Linked DNA regions of Sinobacterium norvegicum. The protein of the gene in region 1 interacts with the protein of each later gene in a pairwise test. Links are inferred from orthologs where the notes say so. Each region holds a gene or a part of one and is shown in the gene's direction. Other genes may lie near its edges.

Region 1 (15,596 bases):
CTCGATGAGCGCATTCTGGTGTCGCTGAAAGACATCGATTACAGCAGCCAATTACCGATAGTCACCGGCTATACCCACAGCGCCGATGGCTTGATGGCCAGCTTCGACCGCGGCTACAGCGAGATGACCTTCAGCCGTATCGCCGTCTTAACCGAGGCTCGCGAGGCGATTATCCACAAGGAATACCACCTCTCCAGCGCCGACCCCCGTCTGGTTGGCGAGAGCCAGGCCGTGCCTATTGGCCGTACCAACTACGATGTTGCCGACCAATTAGCCAACCTCGGTATGGAGGCGATCCACCCGAAAGCCGCCAAGGGCATGCGTCAGCAGTCTATACCGCTGCGAGTGAAAAACACCTTCGAGCCGGAACACACCGGCACGCTGATCACCGACGACTACGTCAGCAGCACACCCAGGGTCGAGATCATTGCCGGCTGCAAGGGTGTCTATGCGCTAGAGCTATTCGACCAGGAGATGATGGGCTCAGTCGATCAGTATGACCGCGATATTTTGGCCACCATCAAGCAGTACAAGGGCGATATTATCACCAAGGATATTAACGCCAATACCATTACCCACTACCTGTCGACCAACCTGAAGACAGTAAAGCGGATTCAGGGCGCGCTGGAGCGCATCTATCCCGAGGCCGAATACAGCGTCCGCAAGGTGGCCATCATCTCTGCCATCGGCAGCAATATGAAAGTCCCAGGTCTGCTGGCCCAGGCCGTCAGCGCCATTGCCGCCACCAACATCTCGGTACTGGCCATGCACCAATCGATGCGTCAGGTGGATATGCAGTTTGTGCTGGAAGAAGATGACTACGACCAGGCCGTGCAAAGCCTGCACAAGGCACTGGTTGAGATCCACAATCATGGCGTCGCCATCTGCGCCGCCTAATACGTTGGTTAGTCCTAACAGCGCATTAAAAGGCCGACCTAATCGTCGGCTTTTTTATGCCTGGCGCTCGCCCAAATAATGATCAAGATAGGTTTTCTCAGTCTGCAAGCTATAATCTCGCATAAGCCGTGTAAAGATTGTGCAAATGCCTTTGGGGATTAGACGAAAAAATGCTAATTTATCATACAGATAACAATTATATCGAGTAACTACACAGTTTCGTATACCCCTGAGATATCCTTAGGACAAGCGATATCATGTGCACAATCAGCAGCTTGCAAATCGATTTACGCAACATCGTTGCAACAGATGCAGGCGCTACACTATGTTTTTCTCGCCTGTGCTGGCGGCGTTATACACCAAGGAGAATCAAGTGACTAAAAGCAATACTACGGGCGCATTAATTTTAGGCATCTCTATAGCCATTGGCCTAAGTGTATTAGGTTTTCAGTTAGGTGATGCGGCGATTAAGGTTAAGCAGTATGAGAGAAGCGTCACAGTCAAAGGGCTATCAGAAAGAGAGGTTGATGCTGACATTATTTTATGGCCAATTGAATTTACCGTAACGGGCAATGACCTTGAGGACTTATATAACTCAACTGATACAAACACATCAAAAATTGAAGTCTTTCTTGTAAAGAACGGTGTTTCACCACAAGAAATTACTTATTCCTCACCAGCTATAACTGATAAATCAGCACAGCAATGGGGCAACAATGCTAAAGCTGAATTCCGTTATACTGCTATTCAAACAGTCACAGTCTATTCAAAAAACATTGAAGCGTCTCGTTTAGTTATGAGTGAATTATCTGAGCTAGGAAAACAAGGGATAGTATTTACAGGCGGCAACTATCAATCGCAAACAGAATATATTTACACAGATTTAAACACAGTTAAGCCAGAGATGATTGAAGAAGCGACCAGAAAAGCAAGAGAGGTAGCGGAGAAGTTCGCTAAAGACTCCGATAGTAAGCTTGGGAAGATCAAGAAAGCATCTCAAGGACAATTTAGTATAAAACCACGAGACAAAAACAATCCACATATCAAAAAAATCAGGGTTGTTTCGACCGTTGAATACTATCTCTCAGATTAAAAATGTAGAACAAGGTTAGGCAACATTGTTGCGCTTCGCTCCACTCACTGGGCGCCAACGGGTTCTGCGTTTTGGCTAACGGCGTTATGCATCCAATAAAGACGTTAAAACCCTAGGATAGTTATGCCCTTTACGCCAATACACATGGGACCAGGTATTTTAATTAAAGCGATCTTACAAAGTAGCTTTAGCTTAATGGTCTTCGGCTGGACTCAAATTGTAATGGATATTCAGCCGTTGATTGTCCTCATGACGGGAGAAGGTCATCTACATGGTTTTACTCATACTTACGTTGGCGCCATTATTCTAGCGATTTTCTCAGCCCTCACCGGAAAATGTCTTTCAGAGCTAGGCCTGAAGGTTCTTGCTATCGACAAATATCAACCTATTCGCATTGCTTGGTGGGTCGCCTTCGTAAGCGCATTCATCGGTAGCTTTAGTCATGTATTTCTCGACAGCATAATGCACACAGATGTAGAGCCCTTTTATCCAATTACGCTAACTAACGACTTGCATGGTATGGTTTCAACAACAATATTACACAAACTATGCCTGTACAGTGGTGGTGTGGGCGCTGTTATTTACTTTGCAGTCCATTATCGTGCGTTCAAAACCTAACAAGGCTGTTACCGATACTGTAAACCCTGCGCCTTCTGCGCCAAAATCGCCATTTTTCTCACCGAATTACCGATGTTGTCTACTCGCTCTATGGCGTTTAAAATAGGGGAAAAAAGAAGAAACCAGAGTCTATTGGGCTCAAGTACTGGCAAATTTATCAGCCACGTTATGCGCTCTTTTTGATGGCGTGTGTATTAGTGAATTTAGTCAACCCAACACGGGGTGGTCATTGTATACCTTCAGCGTTAAGTTGAAGGACCAAATAATCAATGTAGAAGATGACCTGGGAAGAGCATGTAATCATTATTTAATTTCTGTGATTACTATTTTCACATCAAAACCATGCTTCAGTAAAATTAAATTCAATTTTCCAGACACACACTGATTTTTAAAAAAAATTTAGAGATACAATAATGAAAACATCAACTGCCAGCATCATTTTATATGGCTCAATTTTAACTGCCGCATTATTTTCCACACAAATAAAACAAACATATAACGGTGTCATACAAAAAATAAGTGAAAACCATATCAATGAAAAACCAACCAACCAGATACCAGCACCAACTCAAGTAAATAACCACCCGTCAAGCCACCAGACACCAGATATTGTTGATAACGCATTATCCAGGGGGCAAGCACAGGAGTGTTTAGCCATAGGCGATCACTATAGTAAACTGATTACTCAACATTCAACCACCAGCAACGAGCATCAACATGAGTTGGCAGAAAATCAGCTACACTCTTTCGACCTAAAAGAACAAGTATCTGAATTAAAATCATTAAATAAAGAAATTGACCGATATAATTATACGCTTGATTCCTTTAGGCAGCCGGTACCGAGCAATCAGGTTGATGAGTACAATGCATTTACAGATACGTATAACGCACTGGTAGATGCCTCTTGGAAATTGGAAGAAAATATTAAAGAAACTCAATCAATGATGAATCAAACCGCCCACCATCAAAACGACCTGGCATTAAAATTACTGAACACCACCAAAGAGATAATCTCTACAGAAGATCAATTAAAGAAGAAATGCATAATCAACAAAAAATTTAGTGACAAAGACTTAAGGCAGTTATGCGGCAGTACTACTGATAATTTTTTCTGCTCATTATCACGCTAAACCAACAAAACATGATGAACACGCTTCATCGGCAAACATCAACAGGCCCAATTTTCTAAACATACGACGAGGCTCAAACAACAGATTATAACAACCAATATCAGCGCGTCTGGGCAGTTTTGATCATGGCTTCGTCACCATCCCCGCCACCCGAATATGTTCCCGCCAGCCTCTGAGGTTTGCAAATAGAGTTGGGGGTTGGGTTAATAAGTGCTAATTTGTCAGGTAGATAATACTAACATCGGGGTCATCGGGGTCATCGATCTCAACTTGAGGGTAGCTTATGGCATTTCTAATTTCCGGTATCGTACTGTGGTCTCTGGTTCACTTTATTCCATCGATTGGGCTGTCGCTTAAAACCGCCGTCATCAATCGTTTAGGCAGTTCGCTTTACGCGGCCATGTTCTCATTGCTGCTGCTTTTATCGCTGGCGCTGATTATCTTTGGCTGGCGCGACTCTGTGCCACAGTATATATACTCACCGTTATCGGCTGCCAAGCCCGTGGCAATGCTACTGCTGGTCATCACCTTTCTGCTATTTGGCGCAGCAAAACATCAGACACGAATTAAACGAGTGATTCGCCATCCACAGCTTGCCAGTATTGTCACCTGGTCGACGGCGCACTTATTATTAAATGGCGACTCACGCTCTGTCGTTCTATTTAGCGGACTGGGTTGTTGGGCACTGCTGGAGATGATTTTTATCAATAGACGGGAGGGTGAATGGATTAAACCCGACAGCCCCTCGTGGAAAGTAGAAATAAAAGGTGGCCTGATCAGCTTGGCCATACTGGCTGTGGTGATTTTTCTTCACCCCTATATTGCCGGCGTTCCAGTACACTGATTAGTAAGCCTTTTTAGCCATCAATCAGGGAGCGGCCAATGCACCACATACGCATTATTTTAAATGGCAAGAAAGCAGCACAGGAAACTGTGCGCACGGCTATTTTCAACGCCCGATCTCACAGCCCTGTCGAGGTACGAGCCACCTGGGAGGCGGGGGATGTTGCCCGTTTGGTTGCAGAGGCCTGTACCGAGGGCTGCCAGCGGCTCGTTGTCGGCGGCGGCGATGGCACCGTCAAAGAAATAGTCGAGGCGCTTATGCAGCACCCCGCCGAGCAGAGGCCTGAATTGGCCATTCTGCCACTGGGTACGGCCAACGATTTTGCCACCGCCTGTCAGATCCCCGCAGCAGCCGAGGCTGCGCTGACGCTGGCTCAAACAGGCAGCGCAACGGCCGTCGACTGCGTCAAAGCCAACGATGAGTACTTTATCAATATTGCCAGTGGCGGCTTTGGCGCCCACATAACAACAACCACGCCGGTAGAGCTGAAGAACTTTCTCGGTGGCGGCGCCTATACCCTCAATGGCTTAGTACAATCATTGAATTTTAAACCCTATCAGGGGCGGCTGACATTACCCGATCAGAGCATCGATGGCGAGGTCATCATCGGCGCGGTGTGTAATGGCCGTCAGGCCGGTGGTGGGCAACAGCTGGCACCACAGGCATTGATCGATGATGGCTTGCTCGATATTATCGCCCTTGTCGGGTTTCCGCCAGAAGCCACCCTGCAAGTACTGCAAGAATTACGCGATCCCAGCCTCAATGGCCAATACATCAAACGGTTTAAAACACCCTGGGCAGAATGGGCCTCTGACAACAGGATACCAACCAATCTCGATGGCGAACCTATCGCCGCTCACCGCATTCGTTTTGACATTGTCCCTCGCTCAATCCGTCTGGTACTGCCAGCCCATAGCCCGGTCAAACAAGGCTGATGCCCCTGGACAGTGTTTAACCATGGCGGCTTATCGTATACTCCTAGCCTAAATTAAGTCGACAACAGGTGCTCTACGATGACGAAACAAGCCATTATATTTGGTGCCACCGGCGCGGTGGGTCAGCAACTGCTAACCCTGTGCCTCGACAATGATCGCTATCAGCAGGTCACGGTGATTGCCCGCCGACCAACCTCGCTGGCGCACCCAAAGCTGCACTGGCTTGAGGCGGATCTCAAGACCCTCGATACCCTGGCGGTTATGCCGGCGCTGGCAGGGGGGGATGCCTTTTGCTGCCTTGGGACAACGATCAAGGCGGCCGGCAGCAAACAGGGCTTTCGCCGGGTAGATTTTGATTTTGTCTTGGCGGCGGCGCAGTTTGCTCAACGGTGTCAAATCAACAGTTTTAATATGGTCAGCGCACTGGGCGCCGACAGCCAGTCAACAGTGTTTTACAACCGGACCAAGGGCGATATCGAAACCGCTTTGATTGCACAAAAACTCCCCCATCTACGACTCTTTCGCCCCTCCCTGCTGAAAGGGCCGCGGGCAGAATTACGCTGGGCAGAAGCCGTTGGCAATGTTGTGTCGACCGTACTGAAACCACTGTTTGCTTTGGGGCTAAAAAAATACCAACCGCTGGCAATTGATGCATTAGCCCGCGCGTTGTACCACACGGCGGATGAAGACGACGCCGTTGCAGTAAGAGTCTATGAAAGCGACGAATTACAAGGCTATTAATGGCGGTTTATACCGCCAGTTGCTGTAGCGTCTTCACCGCGACAGCATAGGATAACGTCGACCAGATAAAGGCCACGAGCAACACGCTGATAGCCACCTTAAGCTTTGCCGTACCGAGGCGAACGGCAATCCAAACCCCCACCGGCAAACCAATCAAAATCGGCGTCAATATCATCAAGCCCCAAAAACCATAACGACGGTAAAAGCGCAGCGCCCGACGCAGCTTTGGCTTGAATACCACTCGCCGAGGCTTTTCACTCGATGATAATAGAATAACAACCTGCTTGGACCAACGGGTCAGCCTGCGCTCAAAAGCCAGTGTGGTAAACACCGTTACCGCAGCACCTAACAGGGTATAGCCTACGGCTTCGATATAGCCCATGCCAAAGCCTACTGCCAGAGCCGGGCCAAGATAGGTCTTCCACAGGCTCAGCAGAATAATCGTATTGGCTTCTAAAAAGTAGATAATAAATCCTCGACAGTTTGTTAGCGAACAAAGTCCACACCGCTCCTCGACAACGAGAAAGCTGAATACCACCATTCTACAATGATAGCGAGCGATAGTAATACTGTGCTGGTGATACCGAATATACCGCCCTGCCAATAATTCAATATAATGGTTTTTCTGGCGAAAAAAATAGCCTATGCTCTCTAAAAACATAATAAGGCGCTATCATGATTCCCAGTGTTATCCAAACATGGCACCAACTACTCAAGACCCAAAACACCGCATTGCTTGATGAAATATTGGCCGATGACGCTCGTATGCACTCCCCTGTTATTCATACCGTGCAAGAGGGTAAGGAAATCACCAAGATGTATCTTAGTTGTGCCGCCACCGCACTGTTTAACGATAGCTTTAAGTATGTGCGCGAGGTTTACGATGACGGTTTTGCCCTGCTAGAGTTTGAAACCATTATCGATGGCATTACCATTAACGGCGTCGATATGATCTCCTGGAATAAAGATAATCTGATTACCGATTTCAAGGTCATGGCTCGGCCACTGAAGGGCATTAATACGCTGCACAAAGCCATGGGTGAAGCCCTTGAACACTATATGAAGGCACAATAGACGGGACTGACATGGAAAAAGAAAAATCGATTAACGTCTTAGGCGAAGCGTTAGTAAGCTGCTGCCAAGATCCAGTCACCGGATTCTTTCGCGACGGCAGCTGCAACACCTGTGAAGAAGATGTTGGCTCTCATACTGTGTGTATCGCTATTTCGCAGAGTTTTCTTGAATACTCCCGGTTTCGAGGCAATGACTTATCAACCCCTGTACCCGAGCATAACTTTCCCGGTTTAAAACCTGGCGACAGCTGGTGCCTCTGCGCACTGCGATGGCTGGAAGCTAAAGACAATAATATGGCGCCGAGAGTGCATCTGCAAAGCACCCATAAAAAGGCGCTGGACATTATTCCTCTGGCGTTACTGAAAGAGTATGCCGCCGATTTAAATTAGCCGGCGGAGTAGTCCCCTATGATATCGAAGCCTTCTTTTATACAATTGGCCATTCGTCCCCGTGTCGTCAGTACTGCGTTGAAACTATCGCTGTTAGTCGGCACCGTCCTCGCCATCATCAATCATGGCCCTGCAATGCTGCAGTTTACACTGGGCAGCGACAATTTTTTACAAATTGCACTGACCTATCTCGTGCCTTATTGCGTATCTACATACTCGGCGGTAAAAGCCCTACAGCAAACAGAGGCCAGCGATGACTACAATCAACCCAAAAAAACTACTCAACAGTAAATGGACGGCGGTCAGCCCACGCCACAAAGAAAAACACTTTATGATTACTGAGGTTGAGTTTGACGAGGACGACATCGTCATCAGCTGCCTCATTGAAGCCATTATCAATAAGCGCAGTGAGTGCATTGATTGGCGTGATTTAGCGGATGGAAAACACTGGTTACAGGGCTGGCAATAATTTTTCTTGTCTGCCTATGGATCGATAAGCGACATAACAAAAACAACAATTAAGCGACGAGAATTACCCCATGCTGAAAAAGTTTGCCGCCCTATTAACGCTCATTGTATCCAGCGTCTTCATTGGCTATTACGTCTTTCTCCATGTTTCTCTTGCACCAATACCCACTCTCTCTGGTCAGTTCATCTCCGCAACGCTAAAAATAGACGGCAACAACAGAAGCTTTCACTATTATTTACCGGCCGATATTGACGTCGACAGACCACTGATTTTTGCCCTACATGGCTCCAAGGGGGACGGCGAAAAGATGCGCCAGCTAACCGCCTATCAGTTTGATCATATTGCCGACCGCGATCATATTATCGCCGTCTATCCCGATGGTTATAAGCATCATTGGCACGATTGTCGAGCAAGCGCCAGCTATGCAGCCAATGTAGAAGACATCGACGACATCGCTTTTTTCAACGCTATGATTAACTATTTCAGCGAGAACCATCAGATCGATCGATCCCGTGTCTTTGCCACCGGCTTCTCAAATGGCGGCCATATGGTTTATCGTCTGGCCCTGGAGATGCCCGAGGCCTTTGCCGCCCTCGCCCCGATAGCAGCCAATCTACCCATCGACGACAACCTTGACTGCCAACAATCATCAACACCGGTATCCATTGCCATCCTCAATGGCACCGAGGACCCGATCAACCCTTATGAGGGCGGACTGGTCGTCGTCGCTGGTGATAAAAGCCGCGGAGTCGTGACCTCGTCAACAGACTCGGCCAACTACTTTCGTCAGTTATCCGGCGCAGACAAAGCCGCATTGCATCGGCAAATACCCGAGCGCGATGGCGATTCAGCTACCCGAATTACGCTAACACACTGGCAAAATGACAATAACATTCAGGTGCGATTGTATCGCCTCACTGGCTCGGGGCACGTCATACCATCAACGCTCATTCGCTATGGCCGTTTCTATGGCGGCGATGCCGGGGACATGGACGCGCCGATTGAGTTATGGCAGTTCTTCCAATCGGCGAGCAAGCCTTAGCCAATAAAGGCAATATAACTTTGTAGGATGATGAGATTGGCAATATCGATAAAGAAGGCGCCGACAATCGGCACCACCATAAACGCCTGAGGCGAAGGGCCGTGACGCGACACCAGCGAGCCCATATTCATCACCGCTGTTGGCGTGGCTCCCATGCCAAAACCACAATGCCCGCCGGCGATGACGGCACCATCATAGTTTTGCCCCATAAACTTGTAGGTAACAAAGAAGGTGAACAGCGCCAGTATCACCGTCTGTACCAGCAAGATGATCAGCAGGGGTATGGCCAGCTCGAAGACTTCCCATAACTTTAAACTCATTAACGCCATTGCTAAAAACAACGACAATGAGGCCGTACCGAGGATATCAACGGATTCATTGTTAATTTTGTAAACCTTGGTCACCTCGGTGAGGTTGGTAATGATAACGCCAATGAATAAGGCGTAGACAAAGTCGGGTAGCTTCAACCAACTGACATCGAAGGAGTCGACAATCTCTTTGATCTCCTTGGCACCCAAGATACACACCAGTAACAGAAACAGCGTTTGAATCACTTTTTTGGCGGTGATTCGATCCTCTTCCAGTTCGTTATAGGTCACCAAGTCGGGGTGATCGACATGGTGATTACCGCCGACGCCATAGGGCGATTCTAGCTTGTTTCTTTTGATCAAACGCTCGGCCACCGGACCACCAATCAAGCCCCCCATGACCAAGCCAAACGTCGCCGCCGCCATCGCCAGCTCCAGCGTTTGCAAACCGTATTGCTCGGCAAAGATCTGCGACCAGGCGACACCGGTACCATGACCGCCCGACAGGGTAATAGAACCCGCTATCAAGCCCAGTAGCGGGTTCAAACCCAGTAGATTAGCCAGCGTCACACCGACGCCATTTTGCAAGATGATAAACACTGAGGCCAGCGCTAAAAAAACCAACACTTTCTTGCCGCCCTGGGCCAATAGTCGAAAGCTTGCCGCCAGGCCAACGGTACTGAAAAACATCAGCATAAAGGTATTTTGCAGTGGCAGTGAAAAGACCACATTAACCTGACTAAAATGAAGCGAGGTAATCATCGCTGCCATGACCAGGCCGCCAACAATTGGATCGGGAATATTAAAACGCTTTAATGGAGGGATCAGTTGCTTTATCCACCCCCCCACAAACAACACCAAAATTGCCACCATTAATGATTCGGTGGCGCCGACGTTGATGACTTCGCTCATGGTTTAGATTCCCTGGATTTTTATGGTCAAAAATTCGCTCAACTGAATAAATATTCTATCGGAACATAAGCACCTCGTCAGCTATTTAAAACCACCGCAACCCACTCTCTGCCAACAAAGCGGTAACAAGGTCTGACGAGCAACGCTTTACTTCAAAGCCGTGGGTCAAATATTGCGTGTTCTTTTTTTGATCCAGATAAGTACTGTCAGCGTATAAATTGATAAGCATTTTGCGGTTGTTGATATTTTCAGCAATGGCGACAACAAACTACCCTTTTTACCGTAGTCGAGTGGCCAGCTCGCTGCGGTTTTTTTTTGCCTGAAAAAAATGGTACAGCCCAATCTAGCCGATGAACGCTGTAAGCATAATATTCAGACACAAAAAAGCCGCTATGGTGGGTCAACACCATAGCGGCTAGTAACAACCGGTGAGTTATTCGAGGGTTTCAGTAATCACTGTGTCGATTACATGAATCACACCGTTCGTCGCATAAATGTCTGTCATGACCACGGTTGCCCCCTGAACGATCAGCTTACCGTCAACAATGTCGATAGCAACATCCTCATTAGCGAGGGTATTTGCTGTTTGACCGTTGAGTGAGAAGGCGGTGATTGAATCGACCTCACCGCTGATCACATGCTGAGTCAGCACGGCTGTCAACTGCTCTGTGGTCAGCGCATTCAGTGTCGCTTCTGGTATCTTGGCAAACGCATCATTGGTGGGAGCAAATACGGTGAAAGGACCATCACCCTCTAGGGTAGATACCAGGCCAGCATTTGATAATGCAGTTACCAGGCTAGAAAAGTTGTCGGGATCCGCAACGGCAATATCCACGATGCTGGCCGTTGGCTCACCGCGCTCTGCGGGGGGCACTAGTACAGCATCAACCGCATGAATTACACCATTGCTTGCCAGTACATCGGGGCTGATAACTTTTGATAAATTGATATATAAATCATCACCGCTGAGCGATAGTGCCAAGCCTTGTCCGTTCACGGTGTAGACAATATTGTCATCGGAACCGGCAACCGCAATAGCGTCAGCAGCCAGTACCTCTGAGGCCAACACATGGTAGGTTAAAATATCAGCCAACTGGCTTGAGGCCAATAATTCATCAGCCGTTAAGCCGGCAGAGTCGAGATAGCTAGTGAAAGCGCTGTCCGTGGGTGCAAAGACCGTAAAAGGGCCGTCACCTTGCAGCGTAGCAACAAGGTCGGCAGCGCTGACTGCGGCGACCAAGGTTGAGAAATCATCGGCATTAGTGGCTGTCTCCACAATATCAAAAACTGCAGCCGAGTCACTGGCTGCCATAGCGTCAGAAGAATCATTATCATCATCGCTACAGCCAAAAAGACTCAAGCTGAGCGATACGAGAACTGCACTGGTGTAACGTTTAGTCGAAAACATTGTTTTTTCCTCATTCATATTACTGTTGGCGGTATAGGTAATACGAAGAGGATTATTTTTAGATCAAAAAAGTCACAGAAATAAATATTTTTAAAAACACATCCAATATCGAGTGGGCTACGTAGCGCAGGTATTCATCAGGAAGATATGCTGATTATTATTCTAAAAAACAACTGCTATATGATTTTATGCAAATGCTACTGCGTCTTCGACAGCATTTTGCGCATAACACTCTCGTTTATTGGTTTTACCATCACATCGTCCATGCCACAGGCAATGCAGCGTTCGGTATGTTCTGGTAGCGCGTGGGCGGTAAAAGCGATAATAGGAATACGCGGCAGGCCCTGCGACTGTTCAAAGCCGCGAATCTTTTCAACCGCACGATAGCCATCCATTACCGGCATTTCACAGTCCATCAGAATGACATCAATTTGGCCGTGATGTTCGCGATAATAATTGACGGCATTGAGACCATTCTCAACCACCGAGGCACTGTGACCATTCTTTTCTAACATCTTGCTGATCACCAGCTGATTCACGCCGTTGTCTTCGGCCACGAGCACCCTCAATTGGTGCAGGGCATTGAGTTTTGCCATAACAGTCTGCGACTCTTCTGCCGCAATATTTTTCTTTGCCGAGGTCAACCCTGGTTGTAACTTTAAGTCGAACCAGAAGCTGGCACCAAAGCCCTCAGCGCTTTGGCAGTATATTTCACCGCCCATTAATCGCACCAATCGGCGGCATATATAAAGCCCTAAGCCACTGCCTTTAAACTCCGACTCTTGATCAACCTCACCCTGTTCGAAGGCATTGAACAGAGTCTGCTGAGTTTTGCTGCTAATCCCCCTGCCCGTGTCGGCAACGGTGAAGCGAATAGCATCCTCCAGCACTGTTAAGGTCAAGACAATCGTTCCACTGTCGGTAAAACGAATAGCGTTATTGAGTAAGTTGCTGATCACCTGACGTATACGCTGGGCATCACCCACCACCGTCACCGGAATCCGTTGATCGACATGACACTGTAACTCGACCCCCTTGGTCAAGGCCTGCGCCTCGATCACAAACAATACCTCGTTGGCCAGCGCCCGGATATTAAATGCCGCATACACCACGTCCTGCTTATTCGCCTCTATTTTGGCTGAGTCAAGAATATCGTTAATCACCGCCAACAACGATTGTCCCGACTGATAGATCACCTGATTATAATGACGCTGGATGGGGTCGGTCAGCTGTTCCTTGAGCAGCTCACTCATGCCTAGGATACCGTTCATTGGCGTTCGCAGCTCGTGGCTGATATGGGCGATAAAGTCACTCTTGGCTGAACTTTCTGCCCGCGCGGCCTCACCGACCATGGCGATATAGTTAATTCTTGCCGCCAGGGCAAACGCCAGCAGTGTCATTTCTGTAATGCTACCCAGACGCAACCAATACCAAACCTCATTCATCTCGACAATAGCAAAATCAACAGCCGCAGCCGAAATCAACGAGATCATAATGCACAGCAGCAACCAGGCAAAAGTGAAATACTTGGCGTAGAAATGGCCTTTATACCAACTGAAAGCACCGGCAAACAACAATATAGGAAAAACGACTAAACAACCTATTGAGCCGAGGAAATGAGCATAACTAAACGGTAAAAACACCGACACAACCATGCTGACAACATTGAGGCTAAGCAGCGTCATTAACACCACATACAAGCGACCACCGTGCAGCGAAAGGTTCAGAAAAGAAATGGCGAATAGAATGGCGAAGATTGACGGCAAATTGATCAGCGCGTTGATGGAATAACGGTTGACCCACGGGGCTGACGGCCACAGCGTCTGAAAAGCCACACCCTCAACAACGGCGACAATCATGCCTATAGAAGCGGTAAACAAGATGTAAAACAAATAGGCGGTCTGACGGGTCGACAACCACAAACAGAAATTAAATATCACAATCATCAATACTGCACCGTAATAGATGCCACGCTCAAATCGTTTTTTGCTGACGTGATTGAGCATCTCATCCCGACTAATCAAGACCACTGGGCTGTCGACAAAGCCACTGTGCTCGACCCGCAGGTAAATCTGATATTGCTGATTGGCCGCTAATTGAACCGGCATATAGAGCTCGGGGTTTTTAATCGCCCTGTCAGCAAAGGGCTTGCTGGCATCGATGCCGGCCTCCGCTTCAACGCGGTCACCTGTGACTAAGTAGGCGGTGACTTTATCGATGCTGCCGTTGTTTACGCCGACAAACCATTCACGGGTAGACAACGCTGTGGTTTGTATATCCATTCTCACCCAGTAAACCGAATCGCCATTTCCCAGGGTGGCACTTTCATCCCGTACCTGCTGCTGCGGTATCGACGGCCACAGCCGGCGTACCTGCTCGATGCTGTAAACCTGATCGTGTTCGATGAAAAAACGGGCATTAGCGCTGACCATAACACCCGATACCCCCTGTTCTGTCACTGTTATTTCATCAGGCAGCCCTGTATCACCTGAAGCCATCAAAGGCTTAAAGCATAAAAAGACTAATGAAATAAGAGCAATATACTTTGCAGCAGTCACTGATTGGGTACTCCTCACCCGCTGTTACATCCACAACTAACGTATTATTTTATATCTGCCTCACGATTCTAACACCAACTCTTATGCAAACCTATGCACATTGATAACTATCTCTGTTAGCCAGTTCACACACAAAGGGATAAATGGCTATTGTATGATTCGACTAACAGTTGTTAGCGGCCGTGTTAATGTTTGTTATAATCAGGACTTAATATTTCTCAAGTTGTTTTCGTTCATGGCCGCCACCCCTATTTCGTCACTATTTCCGCTGATCGAGCACTGCCAGCAACAGCGTCACGTCTATCTCGACAGCGCTGCCACCAGCCAAAAGCCGCAACAGGTGATCGAGGCGGTCGGCAATTTTTACCGCCGCGATAACGCCAATGTTCATCGCGCCGCCTATACATTGGCCGTTAAGGCCACCGGCGAGTACGAGCACAGCAGAGCCCTGTGCGCAGCCTTCCTCTCCGCACCTCGAACTGAAGAAGTTATTTTCACCAGCGGTACCACCGAGGCCTTCAATCTGCTGGCCAATACCCTGCCCTATGCCGGCGATGGCTGGCAGGCAGGCGATGAGGTTATCCTGTCGCAACTCGAGCATCACGCCAATATCGTGCCCTGGCAAATAGTCGCCGATAAACTTGGCCTGGTCATTCGCGTTATCGATGTTGACCCACACGGTGATCTCGACCTCGATCACTTCCAGCAATTACTCAATGCCAACACACGACTGGTCAGTGTCAGCCATGTATCCAACACCCTCGGGACTGTTAACCCGATCGAGACTATTTGTCGCCTGGCCCACGCCAATGGCAGTTTGGTGGCGGTCGATGGGGCGCAGGCGGTGGCGCACTGCGCTGTTGACGTGACCAAACTGGACTGTGATTTCTACTGTTTTTCGGGCCATAAAATGTATGGTCCCACCGGTGTGGGCGTGCTGTGGGGGCGCTATCAGCTACTCGACCAACTCCCCCCTTGGCAGGGTGGCGGTGAAATGATTGAGCGGGTCAGTTTTGATCACACCAGCTACAATCAACTCCCTTTTCGTCTTGAGGCGGGCACCCCCAACATCAGCGGTGTCATCGGCCTGGCCAGCGCCATCGCCTTTATCAACCAGCAAGACCGTGGCCAGATAGCCGAACACGAACAACGGCTGATGCAATCCGCCAAATCACAAG
Region 2 (15,634 bases), 410 kb from region 1 along the record:
TGGGCTGACTTTTACATCACCGGCGGCAGCTGCGGCAGGGACTGCCTCAGGGGCTTCTTCGACGGCAGGGGCTGCTGCTGCACCCGCTTCAAAGCGAGCAATCAACTCTTCGCTGAGAACAGTATCGTCCTCGCCTTTAATAATCTCTACGATAACACCGTCGGCAGGAGCCAATATTTCCAGTGTCACTTTGTCGGTTTCCACTTCTGCCAATAACTCATCGCGGGTACAGGCTTCACCTGGCTGCTTAAGCCATGCTGCGATAGTGCCATCTGCCACTGACTCTGGGAACTGAGGTGCTTTTATTTCAATAGCCATTTTCAATCCTTAACTCTTTCTCAAATTGCGCTTATCGAAAACGCGAATACGGTTTGCTCAAAATATCGGTTAGTTAAACGACAAAGGCTCTTCCTAATACTCGGAAGAGCCTCGCTGTTAACCTAACGCCAATGCGTCTTTTATCAATTGCTCTTGCTGAGCCAAATGCAATGCCATGTAACCAGCGGCGGGGGAAGCCGAAGCCTCTCGCCCCGCATAGTTCAATTCAGCCACTGGCTTAACAGCCTGTAGCACACGACGCATATGGTGTTGCGAGCTATACCAAGCACCCTGGTTCTGAGGCTCATCCTGACACCAAACCAATTCTTCAAGGTTAGGGTATTTCTCTAGCTCTTGCTGCAAATCATCGGAAGGGAATGGATACAATTGTTCAATACGAACAACAGCAATATCGCTAATGCCCTCTTCCTGACGCTTATTATACAAGTCGTAATAAACCTTGCCGCTACAGAGCACAACGCGCTTAACAGCGTTATTATCGACCTCATCGACTTCGCCGATAACCGTTTTAAAGCTGCCTTCGGCTAATTCGTCCATAGTCGAGACAGCCTGTTTATGGCGCAACAAACTCTTGGGCGACATAACAATCAGTGGCTTACGAAGCGGACGGATGATCTGGCGACGTAGCATGTGATAAACCTGAGCAGGTGTCGATGGAACGCAGACTTGAATATTATGCTCTGCAGACATCTGCAAGAAACGTTCAAGACGTGCCGACGAGTGCTCTGGCCCCTGCCCTTCATAGCCGTGAGGCAACAATAAGGTCAAACCACACAGGCGCTGCCACTTGTGCTCACCACTGGTGATAAATTGATCGATAACTACTTGCGCACCGTTGGCGAAATCACCAAACTGTGCCTCCCAAATGATTAATGCATTGGGTGTGGTGGTTGAGTAACCGTATTCAAAAGCCAACACCGCCTCTTCAGACAGTAAGGAGTCATGAATCGTAAAGGTTGGCTGATTTTCAGAAAGATTTTGCAGCGGTACATAACTCGCTGTCTCCTTCTGATTATGAAGAACCGCGTGGCGGTGGGAGAAAGTACCGCGACCGACATCCTGCCCGGTCAAACGTACCGGGTGCCCCTCTTCCAACAAAGTGGCATACGCCATGGTTTCAGCGAAACCCCAGTTGATCGGCAAGGCACCTGCAGCCATTTTCTTGCGGTCTTCGACAATTTTGGAGACCTGTCGCTGCAGCGGGAAACCTTCCGGAATCGTATGCAGACGTGCGGCCAAATCTTTGATCGTCGAGGCGTCAACACGGGTATCGGCAAATGCCGTCCAATCGTGACCAACATACGGATTCCAATCGACAAACATACCGGTATTGGGTTCAAGTACTAAAGACTTGGCCACGTGCCGACCATTATCCAACGCATCACGATAGCCGTCAGTCAACTGCTTATCCTGCTCAGCTGAAATCACACCCTCGTTGACCAATGTCTCAGCATAGAGGTCACGGGTAGTCGTCTGATTACGAATCTTCTCGTACATCATTGGCTGAGTGCCCGACGGTTCATCGGCCTCATTGTGGCCACGACGACGATAACAAACCAGATCCAGAACCACGTCTTTCTTAAATTCCTGACGGAAGTCTAATGCCACTTGAGTAGCAAACAGAACAGCCTCAGGATCATCACCATTCACATGAAAGATAGGCGCCTGGATAACCTTGGCAACGTCTGTACAGTATTCTGTGGAACGAGAATCCTCGACATTACTGGTGGTAAAACCAACCTGGTTATTGATGACAATATGCACCGTGCCACCGGTCTTATAACCACGGGTCTGTGACATCTGGAATGTTTCCATCACGACACCCTGACCGGCAAAGGCCGCATCACCGTGTGCGACAACAGGCAAGACCTGATTGGCATCACCTCGGCGGTCCTGACGCGCTCGCACAGAGCCCTCGACAACCGGGGATACAATCTCTAAGTGTGATGGGTTAAATGCCATGGCTAAATGCACTTCGCCACCACTGGTCATCACATTAGAAGACAAACCTTGATGGTACTTAACGTCAGCAGAACCAACATATTTTGCCTTACCATCAAACTCATCAAATAGTTCTTTTGGACTCTTACCCAGAGTATTGATCAAGACATTGAGGCGACCACGGTGCGCCATGCCAATCACAACTTCTTGTACGCCGTATGAGCCCGATCGTTGAATCAGCTCATCGAGCATGGGAATCAAACTCTCAGCTCCTTCTAAGCCAAAACGCTTGGTACCTGGATAACGTGAGCCAAGGTACTTCTCCAAGCCTTCCGCAGCGCTCAGTCGTTCAAGCACATGACGCTTAACCTCATCCCCATACTGAGGATTAGAACGCACAGATTCCATGCGATTCTGTAGCCACTGCTGCTCTTCAGCAGAGTCAATATGGGCAAATTCAACACCAACATTGCCACAGTATGTGGCTTCCAATGTCTCGATAATTTCTTTCAGCGTTGCTTCAGATTTACCGGTATAAAGATTGGAGGTTTGAAAAGTGGTATCGAGGTCGGCTGCTGACAATTGATGAAAATGGGTATCCAAATCAACCGGCGGCTGGCGCTGCCATAGACCAAGGGGGTCTAGATTGGCTTTTTGGTGTCCACGGTTACGATACGCGGCAATAAGATTGACGACTCGAACCTGTTTACGCTCATACTCAGTACTCACACCTTCAACCGGTGCCGCAGCGGGACGCAACTTGGATTTACCGAGTAATTCGAAATGTTCTACGATAGGAGAGTGAGGCGTGTCTTGACTAACAACCCCCTCTACTCGAGGAAGCTTTTCGAAATAGGTACGCCAGTCTTCGGCGACCGAATTTGGATCTAAAATGTACTGCTCATAGAGGTCCTCTACATACGCAGAGTTACCGCCACTAATATGCGAACTGCTTCGTAGCAGTTCCATTATGCTCTCTTGCATTATCACACACCTTAAGATGGGAGCAATTACTAAACCCATAAGACAGGCACTGGTGGTGCGCCCCAAAGAAACACTGTCACATCGATAGACGACAGCGTTCTCAGTCTTCGTTAGTAACTAGGATTTTATCCAAAACCCCCGGGAGATATAGCCTATGTTTAGCCACATAATCGCTAAAACTACGATTGTTTCACCCTTTTATTAAGACGGGTCTCACTCTGCCTTAATAGGACGGGAGGCATTGTAAAACACCTCCACCCAAACCACTAGAGCCAATTCAACAATTTATGTTGCATTAGCCAATAGCATGTTACGAATGTGACCGATGGCCCGTGTTGGGTTAAGGCCTTTCGGACATACGTTTACGCAGTTCTGAATACCGTGACAGCGGAATACGCTGAACGGATCATCCAATGCTGCCAAACGCTCTTCGGTAGCCGTATCACGACTATCCACGAGAAAGCGCCAAGCCTGCAACAAACCACTTGGACCGATGAAACGATCTGGATTCCACCAGAACGACGGACAAGAGCTTGAACAACACGCGCACAGAATACATTCATAAAGACCGTCAAGCTTAGCACGGTCCTCAGGGCTCTGAAGGCGCTCAATAGCTGGCGCCGGCGTATCATTAAGCAGGTAGGGCTTAATTTTCTTGTACTGGTTGTAGAACATTTCCATGTCGACAACCAAGTCACGAACAACCGGCAAGCCAGGCAGCGGACGAATAACTAACTTACCGCCCTTCAAACCCGCCTCAGACAATGGCGTCACACACGCCAAGCCATTCTTACCGTTAATATTCAAACCGTCAGAACCACACACACCCTCACGGCATGAGCGACGGAAAGAGATACTAGAATGCTCAGCTTTTAACTGCTCAAGCACGTCCAATACCATGATATCTTTACCCTGTGTATCCAACTCATAGTCCACCATGGCGGGCTCTGAGTCAGTCGCAGGGTTATAGCGATAGATAGATACTTTTAACATCTTTTGCTGCCCCTCTTATTAGTACTTACGTTCTTTAGGCTCAAACACTGGCACAGTCTTCGGCTTAAAGTTCACCGCACGCTTTGCCACACGCTTTTCACCGGGGTAGTACATAGAGTGACACAACCAGTTTTCGTCATCGCGATCCTGGAAATCGTCACGGGCATGCGCACCACGACTCTCTTTACGTACTTCAGCTGCAATCGCTGTCGCTTCCGCAACCTCAAACAAGTTCTGCAGCTCTAAAGCCTCGATACGCGCAGTATTAAAGGCGTCAGACTTATCGTCAAGACGGACATTTTCAACACGTGGACGAAGATCGGCAAGCTTCTTAATACCTTCCTGCATGAAATCACCACGACGGAATACGCCGAAATGGTTCTGCATAATGGTTTGCAGCTCTTTACGTAGATCGGCAACTTTCTCGCCTGAATCTGAGGCGTTGAGCGTATTCAAACGCGCCATCGCTTTATCGATATCAGCCTCGGTTGCGCCATCCAGCTCAATGCCTTCACGCAATGCCTTCTCGATATAAAGACCGGCAGCACGACCAAAGACAACCAAGTCCAGCAGCGAGTTACCGCCCAGACGGTTGGCACCGTGAACAGAGACACAGGCAACCTCACCACAGGCGTACAAGCCGTTGATAACGGTATCATTGCCATCTGCATCCATGGTCAATACTTGACCGTGAATGTTAGTCGCAACACCACCCATCATATAGTGACAGGTTGGCACGACAGGAACCGGCACCTTAACAGGGTCGGCATGGGCAAACGTCTGTGATAACTCACAGATACCAGGCAGCTTACTGTGCAATACTTTTTCACCGAGGTGATCAAGCTTAAGGAATACGTGATCGCCATCAGGACCACAACCACGCCCCTCTAAGATCTCAAGCGTCATTGAACGAGCAACAACATCACGACCCGCAAGATCCTTCGCGTTTGGCGCATAACGTTCCATGAAACGCTCGCCATCCTTATTAATCAGATAGCCACCCTCACCACGACAACCCTCAGTAACCAGAACACCGGCACCGTGAATACCCGTTGGGTGGAACTGCCACATTTCGATATCCTGAACAGGAACACCGGCGCGTAGCGCCATACCGATACCGTCACCGGTATTAATGTGAGCATTAGTAGTAGAAGCATAAATACGGCCAGCACCACCTGTTGCCAAGACTGTCGCCTTAGACTTAACAAAAACAGTCTCGCCATCTTCAATACAGATCGCGATAACACCAACAACTTCACCGTTGGCATTCTTTACCAAATCAACCGCATACCATTCATTAAAGAACACTGTATTGTTCTTAAGGTTGCTCTGATAAAGCGTGTGTAATAGGGCGTGACCGGTACGGTCTGCAGCAGCACAGGTACGCGCAGCTTGTCCACCATTACCAAAATCCTTCGACTGACCACCGAAAGGACGCTGATAAATACGCCCCTCTTCGGTACGCGAGAAAGGCATACCCATGTGATCCAACTCGAAAACAGCCTCTGGACCGACAGAGCACATATATTCGATCGCGTCTTGGTCACCGATATAATCAGAGCCCTTAACGGTATCGTACATGTGCCAGCGCCAATCATCGTTCGGATCATCACTGGCAATTGCACAGGTAATACCACCTTGAGCAGAAACAGTATGAGAGCGTGTTGGGAAAACCTTGGTAATAACCGCAGTCTTATAACCAGACTGAGCCATTTGTAGCGAGGCACGCATGCCTGCACCACCACCACCAATTACGATGGCATCAAAAGAAATAGTGCGAATAGTCATGCTATACACTCCACAGGATCTGTACGCCCCAAACAAGGTACGTAAAAGTGACAATAGCGACGGTCGCTTGGAACAACCAACGAACAACATTACCCTTCGAACCCAGCATGCGCTCGGTGAAGTAATCGGTGGAAACCGACCACAAACCAATCCAAGCGTGAGCACATAATGCAATCAGCGCCATAACACTGAACACACGCATCCAAGTCTGAGCGAACAGCTCCGACCAGACGACAAACGTAATATCATTACAGGCAACAAAACCCGCTAGAAATACAAAATAAACAACCAAAATTAAGGCTGTTAAACGCTGAATCAACCAATCGGCCAAACCGCTGCGACCATAGCTAGTGACTGAAGTTACATTCATAGTATCCACACTCCTGCAGCAATGATTAATACAGCAGAGACAACAACAGTTATCTTTGCGCCCAACAAACCACCTTCAAGAGTCTCGCCAATGCCGAGATCCATAACCAGGTGCCTAACACCGGCAACAGAGTGGTAAATCAAACCAGCCAGCACCAGCCACAAAGCAAACTTTGCAACAGGCGACTGCAAACACTCAACAGCAGCCTTAAAGCTTTCTTCACTCTCTAATGAAGAAGACAACAAGGTCAACAACAGTGCCACACCGGCAAAAATGAACACACCTGATATCCTGTGTAGGATTGAGGTGTATGCGGTAAGAGGGAGGTTAATTGTCCCAATATCTAAGTTAACAGGTCTATTATCTTTCACGACTCATTTACACTTCTTTATATTGCCAATTTATGCAGGCGGTTTATCGGAAAGTGCCAAGGCTGCTTTTAACGGCAAACCTCATACGTCTTATTGTAGAATCATCAATTTCTCACCCACTAAATTACGCATTCAGATAATGAGCACTGAAAATTCTGGCGAAATTATATGAGTAACATAACGAAATTACAATGTTATAGACCAGTTAAAACAGCTCTTGTATAGATACTTATACGTATTATTCCCCATAGTGATACTTGCACTGAATCAGTGCTACAGGGCACCGTTTTCGTACACATTCAATACATTAAACGACAGTAAGCCGATTTTTTACTATTTTTCGTTAAATTGGAGCCTAAATTTACGTCCACCAAGCATCGACAGAATTGACAAACGCTTTTATCTCTTTATAGTGATGCCGTCCTCATGAGGGACACTTTCTGAATGTAATAATAAGTTGACAGGAGCCAAAAATGAGTGAGCGTAAAGCAACTCTGACGTTGGATGGACTAGACACACCCCTTGAATTACCGGTAATGTCCGGCACCATAGGCCCAGACGTCGTTGACGTAGGCGGACTTACAGCAAAAGGGTATTTCACATACGACCCTGGCTTTGTATCCACCGCATCCTGCGAATCAAAGATCACCTATATCGATGGCGGCAAAGGTGTTCTATTACACCGCGGCTACCCTATCGAGCAGCTAGCAGAGAAGTCAGACTTCCTCGAAACCTGTTATTTACTGGTTTATGGAGAGCTTCCCAATGCTGAACAAAAAGAACAATTCGATAACAACATTCGTTATCACACCATGGTTCACGACCAGTTAACCCACTTTTTCAATGGTTTCCGTCGTGACGCCCACCCGATGGCCATTATGTGTGGCGTAGTAGGCGCCCTTGCTGCCTTCTACCACGATTCGCTCGATATCAATGATGAGCGTCACCGCGAAATATCAGCTCAGCGCCTTGTCGCCAAGATGCCGACGCTGGCCGCCATGACTTACAAGTACAGTATTGGCCAACCTTTCGTCTATCCTCGCAACGACCTGAACTATGCAGAAAACTTCCTGTATATGATGTTCAGTAATCCGTGCGAAGAATACAAGGTAAATCCTGTTCTATCTAAGGCTATGGATCGCATCTTCCTGCTTCATGCCGACCACGAACAGAACGCCTCTACTTCTACCGTTCGCCTTGCTGGCTCAACAGGCGCCAACCCGTTCGCCTGTATCTCTGCCGGTATCGCAGCGCTTTGGGGACCCTCACACGGTGGCGCTAACGAAGCTGTTCTGGACATGCTTGGCGAAATTGGCGATGTTTCTAACATCGATGATTTTGTTGCTCGCGCCAAAGACAAAAATGACCCATTCCGCCTCATGGGCTTCGGTCATCGCGTCTACAAAAACTTCGACCCACGTGCACGCGTGATGAAGCAAACCGCTGACGAAGTACTGGCTGAGCTAGGCCTCGAAAACGATCCTCTGTTGAAGATCGCCAAACGCCTAGAACAAATTGCCCTTGAAGACCCTTATTTTGTTGAGAAGAAACTCTACCCGAACGTAGATTTCTACTCAGGCATCATCCTTAAGGCACTTGGCATCCCAACCAGCATGTTCACTGTAATCTTCGCCCTAGGTCGCACACCGGGTTGGATTGCTCACTGGCATGAAATGATTAGTAGCCCGTACAAGATTGGCCGTCCTCGCCAGCTTTACACCGGCTCTGATGCCAGGGACTACCCTGAGAAGTAACGCTAACGCGCTACCTCTAATATAAAAAAGCCGCCTTGTGCGGCTTTTTTATGCCCGCAAGTAATACCTGCCTGCCCTTATTATTCATCCACGCCCTACCCACTATTATCTATTATCCTCACTCAGCCGGTGCCAATTTATTGCGCCCAGCTCGGCGCAATAAAGCCAGCCAGATTATTACGCACACAAAAAAACCGGCATCACTGCCGGCTTTAATCACTCTAACAATCCAGCGCAGTCTTAACGACCAGGTTGCTTCCTCTTTGACGCCATTTTCAGCACAACAAAGCCAGCAATACCTGATATCAGCGAGGCAATAATAATACCGCCCTTGGCCAAGACTAATTGCTCGCTGCCTGCAAACGCTAATTCCGCGATAAAAATAGACATGGTGAAGCCGATACCAGCCAGCAAGGCGACACCGACTATATGCAGCATACTACAGCCCTTTGGCAGCGCACCCAGCCCCAGACTTTTACCAATCCACGTAGCACCTGCCACACCGATCAACTTACCAAAAACCAAACCAATAATGACACCAAAGGTCACGTCGTTCATTAACGATACATCGCCACCGAAGGCACTGACAGGAATACCCGCATTTGCCAAAGCAAACAACGGCACAATAAGATAGGTTACCGGCATATGAAGACTGTGCTCCATGCGCTGTAATGGTGCCTGCGATAAATGGATACCGTTCTTAAGCGTTTGAATATGTGCTCTCAGCTCATCGTTTCTCATGATATTGACACCGCTTTTTGCGCTATCGATAATACGCCCGGCACTTCTTTCAACTCGGGTCGAGAAAGCGCGGACATCAAAACGCGGCATTGCAGGTGTAGCAAAGGCCACGATCACACCAGCCAACGTCGCGTGGACACCAGTCTTTAACAGCGCAAACCACAGAAAAACACCGATAATCATATAGGGTCCTGTACGACGAATACCGCCAAAATTCATTGCCACAAGGGCAAAGGTAAAAATACCAACCCAAGCCGCCGCAACGAGATTCAATTGCTCGGTATAGAAAACAGCAATGACTGCAATCGCACCCAGATCATCAACAATCGCCAATGCAACCAAGAAAGTGACCAATGAGCGCGGCACACTATTGCCCATCAGGGAAATAATACCCACGGCGAAGGCAATATCTGTGGCCATGGGAATACCCCAACCGGCAGCACCAACACCACCAACGTTGAAGAAGGCATAAAAAGTAGCCGGCACTAACATGCCGCCAATAGCCGCCATAATTGGCAGTGTCGCCTGTTTAATATCAGCCAACTCGCCGACGAGGAATTCACGTTTGAGCTCCAAGCCAACAAGCATAAAGAAGTAGGCCATCAAACCATCGTTTATCCAATGCTGCAAAGATAGCTTTAACTCGAAATCACCAAAAGATAATTTGAAATAAGTCTTTAGAAGCTCATCATATTGTGCTGCAAAGGCAGTATTGGCCAAGATCAAGGCGATAATGGCCGAGGCCATCAAGATTAGACCGCTGGTAGACTGGCGATGTATAAACTCATCGAAAGGGGTTAGCACCCTCTCAAAGGCCTTTTCCCAAGGCGCCGTATAGACCTTACCTATTTTCTTTTCTTCACTTCTGTTAACACCAAACATGACTCTCCTTCAATAATTCCATAAAACGAAACAGATAATATAAGCTTTGTCATTATAACCAATACGCATAAGTACCAATTATAAGGATTTTCAACATTCCCTTTGTATAGCTCAATTTTCGGCGCCCAACAATGGCAAAAAAGAGGCTATAAAAGCCTCTTTTTATCATCAACTCATTGCAGCCTTTAATTTAACGCAAAGCGAATCGGTACTTTGACCGAAATAATCTCACCCTTGATAGCTACGGGGGCGGCAGGAAAGGCATCAACGGACTCAACCGCCGACATAGCGGCTTTATTCAAGATGCCGTATTTAGCCGACTCAACACGCTCCACAGAGATTTTTTGACCGGCGCGATCCAGCTTGATTTCAACAACAACCAAGCCCTCTAAATTGCGCTTGATGGCGCGACTAGGGTATTGCACCTTACGCAGGGTCTGCTTAACAATGCTTGAGCTATAAAGCTTTAACATCATCTCATGCTGCTGCTTGATAATCTCCGGGTCTATATCGAAGTCATCATCTAAATCAAACTCATCAATCACTGGCGCGGCAACAGCAATCACCGGTGCCGGCGGCTTCTCGGCTACCTCAGTAGGCTCAACAACCTCCTCAGCCTTGACCTTCTGGGCATCAGGGGCTGCCACTGCTACAGGGGCTGACGCCACAGAACCCGAAGACTCCAAGCCAGCCAACGCCACAGCTGACCCCGAGGCAACAGCTGCTTTTTCGCCCTCATCTGCCCACTGCAACACAATATCTTGGCGCTCAGACTGTACTGGAGTTTGCTCATATAATGCCAACGCTTCGGCATAATCATCCTGACCAAGAATTTGCTGTTTAAAATCGGTAGACGGCGGACGCTTTCCTATCCACGTATTAAGTAACATATCAAAACTACCGATACGGTTATAGGATGCGGCTTCTACACCGTTGATATAAATTACAATATGACCATTTGGCTGCTGATCAAAAATCAATTGATCGCCCTGCCTAAGTGTATAGCGCGCGATATTATTGAAGGCTATAAATTCTTCACTATAACGGGCCAATAAATCTTCATCGTTATTGGCAACAATTAACTGAGTCCACTGCATTGAGAACTTTCTCGGGCTCCAACGCTTTGCAGTAACACGTAACGCCATGACGCGACGAGTATTTGATAGGGCCTGTACCGCCTCAGATGTATTGGCTGCCTCCTCTAGATAGAGGGCACCAACGAAATAACTTCGGTTTAATTCACTAAACTCAGATACACCATTGAGCACCATACCCTCAGTTAAAGAGGAACCTTGTGCATTGGCGAGATGACAGAATAGAGCAACAATGACAACTGCTATTTTTTTCATTATTAAAGGCCTTCGGTATCCAAACCACTTCACTTTGTTATTATTTTTCACGCTTACCTTATACTGAACGTTTTTGCTGCCGTTGTCGATACCAAGCAACGCAACAACATCAATATAATGTTAGACCGAATAAGACTGTATTTTAGGTGACAAAGGCTGTGTCAACCCACCCTGAAGAAAGTCAATCAATGTCTCAGTAAACGCTGTCAAGTCAACACTTTGCCCACTTCTTATTTGAGTTTCACAGGCCGCAATACTATGAATTAACTGAGCCCCCATCAGCGACAATCGTAACGTCACAATGGGTTGCGGCAAATAATTCAGCTGTTTGGATATTTCAGCGGTTATAGCCAAAACACCAGACATCCAGGGCTGATCGATGGAAGAAAATCCTGCGCCCGAGCCACTATAGCTGTAAAATCTAGCGAGGAAATTGACATAATAACTGGCTTCGTTTGTTCGAATAAAATCGACAAAGGGGTAAACAAAAGCTTCTAACAGCCCTCGCAAATCACCTGTCCTGCCCTCTCCCGCCAACACCTCTAGCAATATTAATCGCTTATCATTCAGTGGCGTCATACGATAAGCTAAAATAGCCTCTAACAGCTTATCTTTGCCGCCGAAATGGTATTGCAGTGCTGAATTATTTTTTTGACCAGCTTGCGCACTAATCCGACGCATTGATACCGCTTCTATTCCCTCTACAGAAAATAGCTTCTCTGCCTCTAAAACAATGCGCACCTTTGTCTCTTTCATTCAACACCTCCATTTAAGCCGATGATTATAGCAAGATTTGTCAATGCACCGTTAACGATTATGGGGGACAAACAGGCAATATCAGTCGCATCAATTAACAACAATTTAACCATTTTGGGCCACTTTGACTTATAATCCTGCGATATTGATTGCCACCCATTAATTGAGAGCACCCATGTCGCTAAACCTACTATTTCGCTGCGCAGGCCTGACTATTATTGCATTGCTTGTTGCCGGCTGCGCATCGGCGCCAGCCAAACAGGCTGAACTACACGGGCTATGGCTTAAAGACAATCTTGATGGCAGCACCGAAGGGTTTTATCTCGCCCCTCAAGGTGAGCTACAGTTTTACAACATCTACACTTGGCTTGGCGACAGCTGGTCTGTTGATGACAACGAGCTATTGTGGCTCAGCTTCAGTGATGAACATCCTCTGCCCGAGCTGAGCCAACTGCCTTATATACGCCAAAAAAAGCAGTTGGTTATCGAGGGAGAGTCTTACTTTCAGGGCAGCTATACCAGCCGTCCCTTTGTCAGCATCTGCGGCCAAATCAATCTGACGACATCTTCTGTCGAACGCATGAGTTTAAACATCACCAGCCAAACTACGGCGGGAAAGCCGACATTGTTGGTTCGTAAAGTGCTCCGCAACCCTCTCAAAACAAGCTTTTATGACCTGGCCTTAGCCGAGGCCGACATCAACACTGCCGCCAGCTACACCCTGACCATCAATATTATCGATAATCAGCATCAAAACCTTTCCAAGAGCATCACCTTACAACCCAACAACACCGCCTGTAATCCAGCGATTAAGCTGTAGCAAACTACGCTTGATCCAAGCGCTGTAACTCAAATTCAAAATTAAGGTCGCCGGTGATCATCACAGACTGCTCGCTGAGCATAATATGCAGATTGGTTTGACGGCCAATAGCCTCAGCTTGCTGCTTTAACAACTCTTCCGGCAACAAATAAAATTGGCAATGTTTCAACTGCTGCAACGCCTCTGCATTCTTTTGCCACCAGATCTGAGCCGACTCCTGATAGCTGTACACAGCAAAACTATCGGCCTTACCCCTTAACCATTTAATACGATCAACACTGGGGTTGCCCATTTCAACCCACAGTTTAACCAGCCCAGTATCATCTTTTAACCACAGAGCAGCATCCTCAACCTCGGATAACCCCCGACCAAACTGCAAACGCTCATCGGCATGCACGGCAAATGCCAATACTCTTGCCAGCATCCTCAACGAGGATTCTGACGGGTGACAAGCCACCGACAACAAATGCTCTGCATAGTAGTGGTTATTCAAATTTGAAACTTGTAATTGAATTTTATAAACCGTAGATTTAAGAGCCATAATCACTATTACCAAAATAAGAATGGCTATTGTAACACTGTCCGAAGAGAGAATAATCAACGCCACCCCGACTCAGGTGTACCAAGCACTGATAAATTTCAGAAATTACCATCTATGGAACCCATGGGTTCGAGAAGCTGATGGCAATGCCAGAGTTGGCGGCAGTGTCAAAGTTGCCATCGACCTTGGCCGCAACAAACTGGAACATTACAACCACAATATCCTAGCCTGCGAGACTGATCGCTATTTTGCCTGGGAAGACAAAGGCTGGTTCACTCTTTTTGCCAAAGGCTCTAGGCACCGATACCTACAACTTACCGAAGAAGGCAGCACGCTGTATAAAGTCGAACTGCCTATTCACGGCATTTTCGCCAATGTTGCCCACAAGAAATTTGGTCAAGCAATGGCCTCTGGGCTCGCCGCAGAGGCCGATGGCTTAAAAAAGTTCTGCGAAAAATCACCGTCAATTTAGCAATCACCACGCCACTTCGGCAGCTCGTGCAACAACAGACCAAGCAATATTAATACCGAGCCGAGTACCATCATCAGTGTTACTGGCTCTCCTGCCACAACCGCCCCCAGCCACACGGCAATACCCGGTGTAATCAGCGGGATCAGGCCAGAAACCGATACAGGCAAAGCAGACAGCACATAAAAGAAAGAGAAATATGCAATCAACGATCCGACGATAGCCAAATAGAGTGTCGACATCATCGCCTCAGTACTGATCACTTGCGGAAAACTACCGTCCAGCAGCAACCAGCTGAGCACAAGACCCGGTATGGAAAACGTCAACGTACCCAATGTCTGCTCTAATGGGTCTATATTTCTTGGCTGATATTTGACCAGCACACTGCTCAACGAAAACAATACAGTGGCACCAAATACCGCCAATATTGCCCAGGCAATATCGACAAATGGATAGCCCCCTTCTACACCCGACTGCAACCATTGGTCGATACTGACCAGCAACAAGCCTCCCAGGGCGATAGATAGCGCCAAATATCGCATAATACTCCACTGCTTGGCGCCAAAAAAGACAACCGTAATCAGGGTTATTAAGAATGGAGACAGGGCATATATAACCGATATCAAGCCAGATGGAATAAATTGCGCCCCCCAATACACCAGTGGCATCGTTGGAAATATCCCCAAACTGGCAACGCAATAATGTTTTATATTTTCTCGTTTCAGCCCGGCATTAGCACGAAATAAGGCCACTACAACACAGGCAATAACAGCAGCAATAAACATTCGAGCAGAGACTGCAGCAAATGGCGTCACACTGCTATCGCTGCTCCATTTAATGGCCAAAGGGGTTGTACTCCAAACAACGACCACAGCCAAATACGCAATAGGAACTGACATTTTTTATACTCTTTACTTTTAAAAAACCAAAAAAAAAGCCGCAGTTTCAAGCTGCGGCTTTAGTTTTAATGCATTGAGAACATCACATTAAACGTCGGCCACGCTCAATTCGGCGCGCGCACACAGGTTTGTGCCAGCGAATCATCGCTGACATCACAAGCTGTGACCAAAGTATGAGATTTAAAAACATAATTTCTCTGCAAATTTAATACTGTTAATTCGATAGTAATCGCTTGCCAACAATAAATACATTAGTTTTTTAAAAAAATATGTGCGCCATGCTAATACACTATTTTTTACAAATAGTATTGGCCGCTCGGCGACCAGAAAAAACGCAGTCGGCGATGGACAAACCACTGACATAGAGGTTAGAGGCCACACCAACTGCTGAACGGCCCGCAGCATACAAGCCAACCACTTCATTACCGCTTTCGCCTATAACTGCACCGCTATCTTCATTCACTTTCAAACCACCAAAGGTAATCGCTGGACAGGGGAAAACTTGACTATCGACAGAAATATCCATCGCATAATAAGGCCCCTCACTCATATCTGCCATGAAATCATCAGATTTTCTGAAATCATCAACATTATTGCCCAATGCTGCTTGGTTATAGCGGTCAATCGTCGCTGTTAG

The links.
Region 2: the proteins of yegS (region 1) and gltA interact in binary tests that used the Escherichia coli proteins (3 or more experiments, as listed by UniProt). The link is inferred for Sinobacterium norvegicum from one-to-one orthologs.

Annotation. Positions count from the first base shown.
Region 1 is NZ_CAKLPX010000001.1:1,081,417-1,097,012, forward strand. What follows is about bases 3,715-6,568. They hold yegS (lipid kinase YegS), read left to right. Parts: upstream 3,715-4,620; coding sequence 4,621-5,517; downstream 5,518-6,568. Other genes in these bases: L9P87_RS04750 (hypothetical protein), read left to right, coding at 3,715-3,738; L9P87_RS04755 (NnrU family protein), read left to right, coding at 4,022-4,582; L9P87_RS04765 (NAD(P)H-binding protein), read left to right, coding at 5,596-6,258; L9P87_RS04770 (small multi-drug export protein), read right to left, coding at 6,266-6,568. Outside these bases: L9P87_RS04735 (aspartate kinase), read left to right, coding at 1-897; L9P87_RS04740 (SIMPL domain-containing protein), read left to right, coding at 1,223-1,990; L9P87_RS04745 (metal-dependent hydrolase), read left to right, coding at 2,114-2,608; more of L9P87_RS04750, read left to right, coding at 3,022-3,714; more of L9P87_RS04770, read right to left, coding at 6,569-6,919; L9P87_RS04775 (nuclear transport factor 2 family protein), read left to right, coding at 6,934-7,332; L9P87_RS04780 (DUF2237 family protein), read left to right, coding at 7,344-7,721; nitrate/nitrite transporter NrtS, read left to right, coding at 7,740-8,012; L9P87_RS04790 (TIGR02450 family Trp-rich protein), read left to right, coding at 7,975-8,190; L9P87_RS04795 (CE1 family esterase), read left to right, coding at 8,261-9,232; gltS (sodium/glutamate symporter), read right to left, coding at 9,229-10,452; L9P87_RS04805 (fasciclin domain-containing protein), read right to left, coding at 10,886-11,860; L9P87_RS04810 (hybrid sensor histidine kinase/response regulator), read right to left, coding at 12,058-14,418; L9P87_RS04815 (aminotransferase class V-fold PLP-dependent enzyme), read left to right, coding at 14,573-15,596. UniProt on the Escherichia coli protein: In vitro phosphorylates phosphatidylglycerol but not diacylglycerol; the in vivo substrate is unknown.
Region 2 is NZ_CAKLPX010000001.1:666,316-681,949, forward strand. Bases 6,508-9,399 are described here. They hold gltA (citrate synthase), read left to right. Parts: upstream 6,508-7,259; coding sequence 7,260-8,540; downstream 8,541-9,399. Other genes in these bases: sdhC (succinate dehydrogenase, cytochrome b556 subunit), read right to left, coding at 6,508-6,786; nhaA (Na+/H+ antiporter NhaA), read right to left, coding at 8,781-9,399. Outside these bases: odhB (2-oxoglutarate dehydrogenase complex dihydrolipoyllysine-residue succinyltransferase), read right to left, coding at 1-318; L9P87_RS02925 (2-oxoglutarate dehydrogenase E1 component), read right to left, coding at 436-3,264; L9P87_RS02930 (succinate dehydrogenase iron-sulfur subunit), read right to left, coding at 3,550-4,257; sdhA (succinate dehydrogenase flavoprotein subunit), read right to left, coding at 4,276-6,045; sdhD (succinate dehydrogenase, hydrophobic membrane anchor protein), read right to left, coding at 6,047-6,415; more of sdhC, read right to left, coding at 6,412-6,507; more of nhaA, read right to left, coding at 9,400-10,163; L9P87_RS02960 (TonB family protein), read right to left, coding at 10,349-11,512; L9P87_RS02965 (TetR/AcrR family transcriptional regulator), read right to left, coding at 11,633-12,268; L9P87_RS02970 (hypothetical protein), read left to right, coding at 12,444-13,088; L9P87_RS02975 (YaeQ family protein), read right to left, coding at 13,093-13,629; L9P87_RS02980 (SRPBCC family protein), read left to right, coding at 13,652-14,101; L9P87_RS02985 (DMT family transporter), read right to left, coding at 14,098-14,997; L9P87_RS02990 (FAD-binding protein), read right to left, coding at 15,287-15,634.